Regions from separate parts of the Bradyrhizobium sp. BR 10261 genome, predicted to be linked through region 1. Evidence: predicted binding sites of a transcription regulator. Region 1 holds the regulator's gene; each other region holds the start of a gene.
What was found. Region 1 encodes LexA, which represses DNA repair genes until DNA is damaged. Its sites were predicted from a motif close to TGTTCNNNNTGTGTTCNG; they were not measured.

Region 1 (3,203 bases):
GCAGGACCGGAGGTGTCGGCTGTCTGTCGGCGGCAACTTGCGGCTTGTGCTCGCGCTCACCGAGCGGCTGGGTCACCGGCAGTTGCAGCACGGTTGCGCGCTGGCCTTCGACGAGCTGGGTCACCAGCACGTATTTGCCATCGGGGAATTCGATCGCGTCGTGATGACGATCGGGAATGTGCGGATCGACCTTGCCGAACTTGCCGACGCGCGAATTGATAGTGCGCGTCCAGATCCACCTGTTGTCGTAGCGGACGTTGTCGGCGAAGGCGAGCTCCGTTCCCGGCAGCAGGCAGACCGCGACCGACATGTCGGCTTCGGAGGCGAAGCCGCGCGTCGAGGTGCCGCGGAAGGTTGTCGTGACGATCGTCTCGCCGACTTCTGCGGGACGCGTCGCGACGGCATGCAAGCTATAGTCACACATCGGGTGCTCCTCATCAGCGATAGAGCACCCGCGCCTCTTCTGAGGCGCAGGCCTCTATCAGAGTGGAAGCCTGCGATCATATGCCATGTTGGGGGCAAATCTGCGGCTTGAGTCTGCAGGCTGCCATCACAATTTCTTTTTCAGATGTCCGAGGAACAAAGGCTGCTTCCGTGCATTCCGAGAGCTTCTTCGTTAGCGCCCAGCCGGTGCCGACCAACCCGAATAAGGCCAGGCCGGCTGCGCCTGTTGCCCGACGGCGTTGCGGGCATTGCGGAATTGTTCGTTCGTCGCCTGTGGCGACCTGCGAACGTGATGCTGCGGCTGCGCAGCGAAGGTTTGCGACGCTGATATTGCGATCAGCGCCATCGCGACGGTACTCAGAATGATCTTACGCATGGCGGTCTCCTCGGTCTCGCAAGGCCTGCGAAGCGATGCGTGCTTCGTCATGGCGTGCCGGGGATGTAGCGCGGGAGAGGTGGCCGGATAATCTGGAGAAAACCAGAAAAACTATCCAGCCGGAGCGGACAATCGTCCGCTTCAACCTTGAGGGCGCGCTTGCCAGGTGGCGGCGTGCGCCGCGTTCAGTATTTGCGGTACAGCCCGATCAGCTTGCCCTGGATCTTGACCCGGTTGGGCGGCAGAATCCGGACCTCGTAGGCGGCGTTTGCCGGCTCGAGCGCGATCGAGGCGCCGCGGCGGCGGAAACGCTTGAGCGTGGCTTCCTCGTCGTCGATCAGGGCCACCACGATATCGCCGGTGTCGCAGCTCTCGTTGCGCTGGATCAGCGCCATGTCGCCGTCGAGAATGCCGGCATCGACCATGGAATCACCGCGGACTTCGAGCGCGTAGTGCTCGCCCGCGCCGAGCATGTCGGGCGGGACGCTGATGGTGTGGCTGCGCGTCTGCAAGGCCTCGATCGGCGTACCGGCCGCGATCCGGCCCATCACGGGAACTGCGACAGGGCGTTCGCCCTCATCGACGGGCGGGCTCGACATCGTGCGCACCTTGCCGAGATTGCCCTCGATGACGCTCGGCGTGAAGCCGCGACGGCTGCCGGCAGCCGCCTGGAGTTCAGGCAGCTTGATCACTTCGATGGCGCGGGCCCGGTTGGGCAGGCGGCGGATGAAGCCGCGCTCCTCAAGCGCGGTGATCAGGCGATGGATGCCCGACTTGGAGCGCAGGTCGAGCGCATCCTTCATCTCGTCGAAGGAGGGCGGCACGCCGCTTTCCTTCAATCGCTCGCTGATGAACCGCAGGAGCTCGTATTGTTTGCGCGTTAACATCTCGACCAAAATCCCCCTGACGATGTCGCTCGATTCCGAGACGCTGAATTCAGCAGTAAGCCGCTACATGCTCGAAACAAATCATGAACGGACCCTATATGTTCGATACATGTTCCGCAACTGCTTAATTTACCGTGAACGCGACAAAGTTCGCGGAACAGTTGCGTCGGCGCGCTCACTCCGGCAGTCGCAAGACCTCGCAAGGCGTGCCGGAAGCGGCCTTCGCTGCGAACGGCGCGCGCACGAGAAGTGCCTGTGCCGCAGCGAGATTCGCCAACAGTGAGGAATCCTGGTGGTTGACGGGAAGAGCGACGAGCGTGCCGTCGTCCCGCGTCTCCAGACGCGCACGCAGATAATCCTCGCGCTGGTCATTGGCCCCGAGGTCGCGACCGAGCACGGCGCGTTCGCGGCGATGATGAATCATTGAGCGGCCCGACAGCGCGCGAATCAGCGGCACCAGAAACAGGAAGCCGCAGACGTAGGATGACACGGGATTGCCGGGCAGGCCGATGACGCGCATCGGCCCGAGCTGCCCGTTCATCATCGGCTTGCCCGGCCGCATCGCGATCTTCCAGAACGCCATCGAGATACCTTCGTGCCGAAGCGCCTGCTGCACCAGATCGTGGTCACCGACAGACGCTCCGCCGGTCGTGATCAGGATGTCGGCGCCGGATTCGCGGGCGCGGCGGATGCCCGAGGTCGTGGCGGCAAGCGTGTCGGCGGCGACGCCGAGATCGATGGTGTCGGCACCCTCGCTGCGGGCGAGGGCGTGCAGGGCGTAGCCATTGGAATAGACGATCTGGCCGGGGCCGGGTGTCGAGCCCGGCATCACCAGCTCGTCGCCGGTTGCGAGAATCGCGACCTTAGGACGGCGATGAACGCTCAGCTGCGGATGGTTCATGCCCGCGGCGAGCGCAAGGTCCCGATCGGTGAGCCGTGCGCCCTTGCGCAGGAGCACGTCGCCCTCGCGGAAGTCGATCCCGGCGGGGCGAATGTGCCGCCCGGCGACGGCGGCTTCCTTGATCGTGATGCGCTTGCCGTCCGCGATGGTGTCCTCCTGGATCACGACCGCATCGGCGCCGGCGGGAACGACGCCGCCGGTGAAGATCCGGACGGCTTCGCCGGCACCGACCGTTCCCGCAAATGGGCGGCCGGCTGCAACCTCGCCGACCACCGTGAGCTGCGCATCAACCTTCGCAGCATCAGCCGCGCGAACGGCATAACCATCCATCGCTGACATCGCCTCGGGCGGCTGCGTCCGCCGCGCCGAGACGTCCCGCGCGAGCACGCGATGGAAGGCCTGATCCAGAGCGATCATTTCCTCAGCCAAAGGCTCCGCACCGGCGAGCACGGCGGCAAGCGCATCGGAAACCGGCATCAGTGCCACGGCGAACTCCCGCAACGAGATCAAGGACTCGGTCGGGCAAGGTTCTAGCCGAGCGGGAGGGCCGACGCAAAAAGGGCTATACTGCTGCGAAGCTTACGCTTCGGGCACT
Region 2 (3,203 bases), on a different contig from region 1:
TGCCGTAGCCCGGATGAAGCGAAGCGCAATCCGGGATTCTTGTTCGCGACGCCCGGATTTCGCTATGCTCCATCCGGGCTACGATCTCACCGCCTTCACTTCGGCAGCAGCGCTTTCAGCTTGTCGACGTCGCGTATGTTCATCTTGAAGCCGCCGGGCATCACGATGTCGCCGGGCTTCTGGTCCGGCTTGCAGGCGCCGAGCCATTTCGCTTCCAGCGTCATGGAGGTGTCGCGCCCCGCGGTGCCGGCGGCGCCGCCTTGCGCATGGGACGAAGTCTTCACGGTGTAGGCCGAGTTGAAATCGCCTGATATCTCGGCATGCGAGGTCGTGTTGATGCCGGCGACGCTGCACTCGGAATCGCTGATATAGCCCGTCGCGGTTTTCTTGACGTCCTGCTTGGAGCAGATCTGCTTGGCCATCGGGGAAACGTTGTTGGCCATCTCCTTGTCGACGCTCTCGTCGGTGCAATGCTGCATGGTCATCTCCGGCATCGCCGAGCCTGACCTGACCATCTTCATTTCCCAGAGGCCGGCCTTGCGCACCGGCAGATCGTCGGCCAAGGCGCTTCCTGCCGACACCAAAAGACAAGCGACTGATCCGAGCAAAGCAAGCTTGCGCGTCATAGGAGAGACTCCCGGCCGAGACGTCGTGGCTAGCGTTTCGAAAGCGCCTTAGTAGAGCGTGCGGATCGGCCGGTCGGCAGCGCCGTAGGGCACCCAGCGGCAGGAAAACGAGATGTAGCCGCCCTCATAGGCCTGCACTGCGAGGAATTTCACCACCTTGCCATAGCGCGCGCAGTGATCGACCGCGACCTGACGCGCATCGACCTGCGTCGCCATCGAATAGGCGATGATGCCGCCGGTGTCGTTGCCCTTGAACGGCGGCACCGGCAGGATATCGGCGCGCGCCGACTGGCTCGCCATCATCCCCGAGACAACCAGGCTGGCAAGAAGGCCCGCAGCCGCAATGATTCGCATTCCCGTCACTCCGATTGGTTGCCCCCAGCTTACGGTGCGGGCGCGGCGGTGAAAAGAACGGAAGGCCTGCCAGATGCGACGTTGTGATCAACTCCTGGCCGAGTGTTGCCGCGCTGCACTTGACCTCCCCCGGCCTTCGCGGCACCGTCCAGCCTCCGCAAGACCAGCTGTCCGGATTGCCCATGCGCGCCCCCTCCCCGAAATCGTTCCGCTTTGCCGCCGTCCTCGGCCTCATGTTGGGAGCGCTGTCGCTCGGTGAGGCCAAGGCGGCCAATCCGCTCGAGCTGAATTTCTGGCTGAGCGGACCGCGCTACGACGGCCGCGTTGCCGAATGCGACAAGGCGCTGCCGACGATCTCGACCCAGTTCTGGGAGAAGGAAAGCTCGTTCTGGAATTCGCCGCTGCAGATCACGGGATTCGCAAACGTTCACGAGACCGCCTTCCGCCCCTGGGCATCGGACAACATTCCGCGCCGCTACTGCACCGGCGAGGCCATGCTCACTGATGGCAAGATGCGCCGGGTGCACTTCTCGATCATCGAGGATGGCGGCTTTGCCGGTTACGGCCAGGGTGTCGAATGGTGCGTGGTCGGGCTCGACCGCAACTGGGCCTACAATCCGTCCTGCCGCGCCGCCAAGCCTTGAACTGAAGAGCCTTAAGCCGAAGCGCCTGATTCGGCCTGATCAAGCGACCTGAGCGGCGGTCGCCCGAAATTTGTTCTTGAAATGTTCTGGATGGCTGCTAGGCTGATTGCACAGTCTAGTTGAGGGGCGTCGCCATGTTTCATTTTAGATTGCATTCGTTCTCCCGCCTCCTGATCTCGCTGACCCTTGCGGCGGGGCTGGTTTCGCTGGCGGGTGGCGCGAGAGCCCAGGACAAGCGGCAGAACGCACCCGGCGAGTTCGACTTCTATGTGCTGTCACTGTCGTGGTCACCGTCCTTCTGCGAGGAAGCGGCAGAGCGCGGTCGCAGCGGCGGGCGTTCGAACATCCAGTGCGAGGGACGGCCCTATTCCTTTGTGGTGCACGGGCTGTGGCCACAATATGAGAGCGGCTTTCCGGAATATTGCCAGCGGCCGTCACCGCGGCTGAACCGCAACATCGTCTCCTCGATGCTCGATCTGATGCCCGCGCCAGGCCTGATCTTCAACGAGTGGGACAAGCACGGCACCTGCTCCGGGCTCGACGGCCGGAACTATTTCGAGACGATCCGCAAGGCGCGCGCCGCGATCAAGATTCCGCCCGAGTATCTTGACCTGTCGCAGGCCAAGACGGTGGCCCCCGGCGAGGTCGAGGAAGCCTTCATCAAGGCCAATCCGGGCCTGAGCAACGCAGCCGTCTCAGTCACTTGCAACCGGACCCGGCTCTCCGAGGTTCGCATCTGCCTCAGCAAGGACCTGCAATTCCGCGCCTGCGAGGAGCTCGAACGCCGCAGCTGCCGCCGCGACCAGGTGACGATGCCGCCGATCAGGGGTGGTTAGCCCCGTCATTGCGAGGAGCTCGCGACAAAATTACGAAGCAATTTTGCGCTGATGCGACGAAGCAATCCAGACCGTCTCGGCGGAAAGATTCTGGATTGCTTCGCTGCGCTCGCAATGACAAGGGGTGAGATCACATCCGACAATTTGGTCCGCCCCATGAACTACCGCCACGCCTTTCACGCCGGCAACTTCGCCGATGTCATCAAGCACATCGTGCTGGCGCGTATTCTCACCTATTTGCAGGACAAGCCGGCCGCCTTCCGGGTCATCGACACCCATGCGGGTGCTGGCCTCTATGATCTCGACAGCGACGAGGCACGCCGCAGCGGCGAGTGGCTGACGGGAATCGCGCGGCTGATGCAGGCGCGCCTGTCGAACGAGACGGTGGCCCTGACCAGGCCCTACATGGACATCGTTCGCGCCTTCAATCCGAAGGGCGAGCTCAAGGCCTATCCGGGCTCGCCCCTGATCGCCCGCGGCCTGATGCGGCCGCAGGACCGTCTCGTGGCCTGCGAGCTCGAGCCGAGAGCCCGCAAGGCGCTGATCGACGTGCTGCGGCGCGACGAACAGGCGCGCGTGGTCGATCTCGACGGCTGGATGGCGCTGCCGGCTTTCGTGCCGCCGAAGGAGCGGCGCGGGCTGGTGCTGATCGACCCGCCCTTCGAGGCGAAAGACGAGTTCGAAAGGCTGAGTGAAGCCTTCTCCACGGCCTTCGCGAAATGGCCGACCGGTATCTATGTGAT
Region 3 (3,203 bases), on a different contig from region 1:
CCCGAGCCGATCTGCGAGGCGAGGCGAATGCGCTGGCTCTCGCCGCCGGACAGCGTGCCGGAGGAGCGGGAGAGGGTGAGGTAGTTGAGGCCGACGTCGAGCAGGAAGGTCAGGCGCTCGCGGATTTCTTTCAGGATGCGTCCGGCGATCTCGTTCTGCTGCGCGTTCAGCGCATCAGGCACGGTCTCGAACCAGGCGCCGGCGCCCTTCACCGACAGCTCCGAGATCTCGCCGATATGCTTGCCGCCGACCTTGACGCAAAGCGCCTCGGGCTTCAGCCTGAAGCCGTTGCAGGCGCCGCAGGGCACGTCGTGGAAATACTTGGCCAGTTCCTCGCGCGCCCACTCGCTCTCGGTTTCGCGGTAGCGGCGGTTGATGTTGGTGATGACGCCTTCGAACGGCTTCTTGGTATCGTAGGAGCGCACCCCGTCCTCGTAAGAGAACTTGATCTCGTCCTCGCCGGAGCCATGCAGGATGGCGTTCTGCGTTTTCTTCGGCAGATCCTTCCATTTTGTGGTGAGCGTGAACTTGTAGTGCTTGCCGAGCGCGGTCAGCGTCTGCACGTAATAGGGCGACGACGATTTGGCCCAGGGCGCGATCGCGCCCTTGCCGATGGCGAGCTCCTTGTCGGGGATCACCAGATCCTCGTCGACATGCTGCTCGACGCCGAGGCCGCCGCAGGCGGGGCAGGCGCCATAGGGATTGTTGAACGAGAACAGGCGCGGCTCGATCTCGGGGATGGTGAAGCCGGAGACCGGGCAGGCGAATTTTTCCGAGAACAGGATGCGCTCGGGGCCGCTCTTGTCGTGGATCTTGGCCGTCTTCTTTTTCTCTTCGACCGGCGCTGCGGCCGGCGCGTCGGCGAACTCGACCACGGCGAGGCCCTCGGCGAGCTTCAGTGCGGTCTCAAAGCTTTCAGCAAGGCGCTGGCCGATATCGGCGCGGACGACGATGCGGTCGACCACGACGTCGATGTCATGCGGGAATTTCTTGTCCAGAACAGGCGCTTCCGCGAGCTCATAGAAGGTGCCGTCGATCTTGACGCGCTGAAAGCCCTTCTTGAGCCATTCGGCGAGCTCCTTGCGGTACTCGCCCTTGCGGCCGCGCACGACGGGGGCCAGCAGATAAAGCCGGGTGCCCTCAGGCAGCGCCAGCACCCGGTCCACCATCTGCGAGACGGTCTGGCTCTCGATCGGCAGGCCCGTGGCCGGCGAATACGGCACGCCGACGCGCGCCCAGAGCAGGCGCATGTAGTCGTAGATCTCGGTGACGGTGCCGACCGTCGAGCGTGGGTTCTTCGACGTCGTCTTCTGCTCGATCGAGATCGCCGGCGACAGGCCGTCGATCTGGTCGACGTCGGGCTTCTGCATCATCTCCAGGAACTGGCGGGCATAGGCCGAGAGCGACTCGACGTAGCGGCGCTGGCCCTCGGCGTAGATGGTGTCGAAGGCGAGCGAGGATTTGCCGGACCCGGAGAGGCCGGTGAACACCACGAGCTTGTCGCGCGGAATCTCGACGTCGATGTTCTTGAGGTTGTGCTCGCGCGCGCCACGAATCGTAATTGCGCGCAGGCTGGAGCCCGCGTTCTGCTGTTGGCGCTTCGCCTTGATCACTTCATCCATCCGGTTTGCCCTCAAGGAATCCCAAAGCTACGCGATCGCGCCAACGTTTAAGGCGCGCTTCGCCCGGAACCGGGATCGGCGCCAATGGGGTTCTGAGCGAACGTAGGAAGAACGAAGACGGATTTCCAGTGGGACTTGCGAATCGTCAACGGATTGTTGGCGCACTGGCGGGACTTGGCAGCAGGAACCAGGCGCGCAAACAAAAAGGCCGGCGCGAGGCCGGCCTTTCGTGACGATGCGACGTCGGTCGCGAAGATCAGTACTTCGCGACCACCGGGCCGCCGAAGTGATAGTTCACGCCGACCTGCACGGTGTGGAAGTTGATCGTACCGGACGACAGCGGCGTGCCGAGGCTCGAGAAGTAATTCTCGCTGCCGAGGCTACGATAGAGGTACTCGCCCTTGACCGACCACTGCGGAGCAAAGAACGCCTCGACGCCCGCACCTACGGTCCAGCCGGAGTGCCACTTGCTGTCCGACGCGGATACGCCCAGGGCCGAGAGGGTGATCTTGTTGTCGATCCAGGCATAACCACCAGTGCCGTAGAACAGGACGTTGTTGACGGCATATCCGATACGGCCGCGGACGGTGCCCATTGCGTCGGTCTTGGACGACGCGGTGGTGGTCACAATACCGAAGCCGGGGACGACGGTCGCGCCGGTCGCCGTAGCGCTGACGTCAGCCCAGGCGCCATCGGCCTCGACGCCGAACACGACGTTGCCGGTCTGCCAGTTGTAGCCGGCGGTGCCGCCGACGAAGCCACCCTTCATCTTCGGGTCGCCAGAAGCAGCTTCCCAGGCGCCGCCACCGACGATACCGAGATAGAAGCCGGTCCAGGCGTAGACCGAGGCCACGGCCACGGGCGCCTTGGTGTAGGGGCGCGCTGCCAGATCGGCAGCCGAAGCGGCGCCGGTGAGGGTGATCAGAGCGGCCGAAGCCAACAAAACCTTCTTCATTTTCAACTTATCCCAGTCCCAGTTTCTGTTGTTGCCTTCCGCAAGATCGGAAGGGCATCGGACGCTGCGGTCCAAATGGTGCCGTGCTTACACCACGAAAGCTGCAAGCTGCGTCTCTCAAAAGCCACAACAAATACAAATGTAAGAATGGCTGACCCATGGTTCCCGTCGGGAACAGAAAAGCGAAAGGCCGGCACGAGGCCGGCCTTTATTCTCAAACGAATTCAGGTGGATCAGTATTTCGCGATGACCGGGCCGCCCCAGCGATAATTGACGCGGACAAGACCCATGTCGACATTCTGGCTGATGCGATCGGTCTGGAATGCGGTGCCACCGGGCGCGTTGAGCGTCAGAGTCCTGCTGCCCAGGAAGATGTGGTCGTACTCAACGCCCACCGACCAGTTCGGCGCGAAGCCGAACTCGAGGCCGGCGCCAACCGTGCCGCCCCAGCGGTTGTCGCTGGCCGAGGCGAGCAGGGTGCCGGCTCCGACGAATCCGGGCGCGGTGTAGATATTATACTTGTCGGCAACCACGGCACCGCCGCCCTTCACGTAGAACAGCACGTTGTTCCAGGCGTATCCGACCTGGCCCGTGATCAGGCCGAAGGCGTCGATCTTCGAGCGGTT
Region 4 (3,203 bases), on a different contig from region 1:
GCGATGCCGGTCTCGATCAGCAGCCAAGGCGCATGGCAGACGGCAGCGACGACCTTCTTGGCGTTGAAGATCTCCTTGATGAAGGCCAGCGCCTTTGGCTGCACGCGCAGGAGGTCGGGATTGATCTGCCCGCCGGGCAGAACGATTGCGTCGTAGTCGGTGCTGACGGCCTGATCGAGTGTCTTGTCGACCTTCACCGGCCGGCCCCAATCCTTCATGTCCCAGCCCTTGATCTCCCCTTCCGCGAGCGAGATCACGTGAACCGTCGCGCCGGCTTTCTTCAGACGGTCGCGCGGCACCTCCAGTTCCGACTGCTCGAAGCCATGGGTGGCGAGAATCGCAATGGTCTTGCCGCTGAGCTCCATGGAACACTCCTTCTGTTTCGGGGTGGTCGCAGTCAAATCAGGCGCGGTGCGATCGTTCCTGAAACCGCATTCACATCGGGACGTCCCTCACCGCCACATCGTCGGCGCGCGGGTCAGCGCGTCCCGCCCAGCCCGCTTCAGATCCTCGAATGAGCAGCGGTCCTGGCGTGCGGTTGCACGCAATCGCATCGCAACGCGCTCGCGCGTCGTCGTGTCCCACGCGGGTACGCCTGCGCAGACTTCATCGAGCACCGCCTGCAGCAAGGCGGCCATTTCGGCATCCGGCATGGACGAACTCCGCTTGTCGCGTCGCGCGACCGCTTTAGCTGCGTCGGATGTCAGGGATGTTAAGGGGACGGACTGCGGAGCTCGTCTTCACGAGTTGATCGAGCCGGGCCCGCTTGCGCGCGATCAGGATCTGGGCGGCGGCGTCGTCGAGGCCTTCCCGCTGCAATTGCCGGATGGCGGAGCCCAATTCGAGGATCTCGGCGCGCAGTCTCAGAATCCGGTAGGTGTCCGGGTCTTCCTCCACGGCCAGCCTCCCTTCACCAGCGCCTCAGCGGCGTACCGGCCTGTTCTCGTTCTTCAGCGGACGCAGACGCACCCGGTGGCGGATGTCCGGCAACACCTCGCCGCCGCCCGCGGCCTTCCATTCGCTGATCAGCAGGTTGATCTTCCGGCGCAGCTCGATCTGCGCTCTCGCCCGTTCGCTGCAATCGCGGTCGCGATTGACGAGATCGCGCACGGACGCCTCGACATCCGCCATCTCCAGCCTCAAGGCGCTGATTTTACGTCGAATTTCATTAATTCTGTTGTCCATGGCTTGTTAGAACAAAATAAGAACATATAGTCAAGCCACGAATTCAGGATGGAGAGCAAGATGCAGGTTCAGGGTAAATACGACGCCAAGACTTTTCCGAACGCCAAGGCTTTTCTGATGGAGCAGATGACCCGGGCGCAGGGGCTGCGGCTCAAGCGGCTGAGCGAGGAGGCCTACCAGCCCGCGCAATACGATCGCGATCTGTCCTTTGCCGAAGCCGCACGCCGCATCCAGATCCTGGAGGCAGAGATCGAGCTCGCGAACTCTTTCTGAAGGGTCTGTCGCCGGGCGCTTTTGGAACATTGGGTCAGCACTCCTGTTCTCTTGCAGAGCCATGGGAGAGAGCTGATGGCACGCAAGGCAAAGAAGCGCCGCTATTCACGTAGCTCCGGCAGCGATGTCGAGAGCGAGATGCGGCGCTACAAGAAAGGCACCGCCAAGAGCGGACGCGGCGGTCGCGGCGGACGAGTAAAGAGCCGCAAGCAGGCGATTGCGATCGGCCTGTCGAAAGCGCGCAAGAAAGGCAAGAAGGTGCCGAAGAAGGCGTCGAAGCGAAAGACGTCCAAGAAAAAGACGAGCAAGAAGAGCTCGAAGCGCAAATCCTCCAGGCGGTGACGCTGGCCGCCGTCAGATCATGCTCCCGGGCATGAAGCAGCGGATCGAAACGCCGAACACCGTCTTGACCGGCCAGACCATGGTGCGGCCGGCGCGATTTGGCTCGGTGATCACGGCTTCGTCGGGGACATCGACCCATTCTCCGTCGAGCCTCACCCGGTAGTGACCATTATGCGAGTCCCAATCGGGATCGGCCACGGCAACGCCGTCGGCATCCGAGCAGCACGGACCAAGATGGCTGCGCAAACTGTCGAACCAGGGTTTGAGCGGCGAGTCGGTGAAGCGACCGTCATCGCGTCCCAAGGCGCTTCCGGTCGACAGCAGGAAGGGCGCGACGAGCAGCCCGAGCTTCAGCGAGAGCTTCAATCGATCCATGTCGGCACCGATCAAATACGGACATCGGCCGGTTCCAACAAAACAGCCGGACGTCCGAAGTTCCACTCCTGCAACTTGCCTCTGCGGCTTCATTGCCGCCTAAGCGCAACAGTATTGGCGAAGTCTGACCAGCGAACGCGGCTTTTTCGGACGAACCCGTCATCATTGCTGCCGTTAACGAGAATGTTATCGTCGGCCTGTGGGTATCTCGAGAGGCGCGCACGAAAAAGGCGGCCCGAAAGGCCGCCTTTTGAATTTGCCGTCAGGCTCGCGAGATCAGGCGAGCGGCACCGCGACGAACCGGGTCGCCTCCGCACTCTTCACCTGCAACAGCACGCTGTTCTTGCCTGATGATTTGGCTTGCGCCAGCTCGGAGCGGACCTCCGCGACGTTGGAAACAGCCTTGCCGCCGACATTGAGGATGACGTCGCCGGTCTGGATGCCACGCTGCGCGGCCGGTCCCTGCGGATCGACTTCGGTGACCACGACGCCCTTCTGCCCGGCCCCCTGGACTTCGCCTGATGGCGCCAGGCTGAGGCCGAGACGCGGCGTGCCGGGGGTCTGCTGGGTCTTGCCGTCATCGGACTGATTGCCTGCTTTGGCCTGCCGCTCGTTCGGCAGCTCGCCGAGGGCGAGCGTCACCGTCTTGCTGTCACCCTTGTGGACGACGTCGAGCTTCACGGACGTACCCGGCGCCAGGGTGGCGATGGTGCGGGCGAGATCGCGCGAATCCTTGATCGCGGTGCCATTCACCGCGGTGATGACGTCGCCCGCCTCGATGCCGGCCTTTGCCGCCGGGCTGCCATCCTGCGGATTGTCGACGATCGCGCCGCGTGCCGCCTTCAGGCCGAGGCTGTCGGCGATCTCCGCGGTCACCGGCTGCACCTGGACGCCGAGCCAGCCGCGGGTGACGGCGCCCTTGTCCTTGAGCTGCGCGACGACGAGCTTTGCGGTCGAGGCCGGAATGTCGAAGCCGATGCCGACCGATCCGCCCGAGGGCGAGTAGATCGCAGTATTCACGCCAATGA

Region 2: HYH07_RS33465 (ribonuclease T2 family protein) is a predicted target of LexA. The motif match lies at 1,696-1,713, and genes of this name have one in related genera.
Region 3: uvrA (excinuclease ABC subunit UvrA) is a predicted target of LexA. The motif match lies at 1,719-1,736, and genes of this name have one in related genera.
Region 4: HYH07_RS00355 (DUF3072 domain-containing protein) is a predicted target of LexA. The motif match lies at 1,193-1,210, and genes of this name have one in related genera.

Annotation. Positions count from the first base shown of each region.
Region 1 covers NZ_JACOFQ010000031.1:73,604-76,806, reverse strand. Annotated here, with positions in the region: gene HYH07_RS29345 (hypothetical protein) at 1-424, opposite strand, end outside; gene HYH07_RS29340 (hypothetical protein) at 617-820, opposite strand; gene lexA (transcriptional repressor LexA) at 1,006-1,707, opposite strand; gene glp (gephyrin-like molybdotransferase Glp) at 1,883-3,094, opposite strand.
Region 2 covers NZ_JACOFQ010000044.1:30,245-33,447, reverse strand. Annotated here, with positions in the region: gene HYH07_RS33480 (DUF3617 family protein) at 96-626, opposite strand; gene HYH07_RS33475 (hypothetical protein) at 675-980, opposite strand; gene HYH07_RS33470 (hypothetical protein) at 1,163-1,624, shown strand; gene HYH07_RS33465 (ribonuclease T2 family protein) at 1,759-2,460, shown strand; gene HYH07_RS33460 (23S rRNA (adenine(2030)-N(6))-methyltransferase RlmJ) at 2,617-3,203, shown strand, end outside.
Region 3 covers NZ_JACOFQ010000018.1:4,708-7,910, forward strand. Annotated here, with positions in the region: gene uvrA (excinuclease ABC subunit UvrA) at 1-1,622, opposite strand, end outside; gene HYH07_RS21105 (outer membrane protein) at 1,879-2,577, opposite strand; gene HYH07_RS21110 (outer membrane protein) at 2,811-3,203, opposite strand, start outside.
Region 4 covers NZ_JACOFQ010000001.1:72,116-75,318, reverse strand. Annotated here, with positions in the region: gene HYH07_RS00375 (type 1 glutamine amidotransferase domain-containing protein) at 1-365, opposite strand, end outside; gene HYH07_RS00370 (hypothetical protein) at 453-653, opposite strand; gene HYH07_RS00365 (hypothetical protein) at 688-897, opposite strand; gene HYH07_RS00360 (hypothetical protein) at 922-1,131, opposite strand; gene HYH07_RS00355 (DUF3072 domain-containing protein) at 1,246-1,458, shown strand; gene HYH07_RS00350 (DUF6496 domain-containing protein) at 1,534-1,800, shown strand; gene HYH07_RS00345 (hypothetical protein) at 1,813-2,175, opposite strand; gene HYH07_RS00340 (Do family serine endopeptidase) at 2,452-3,203, opposite strand, start outside.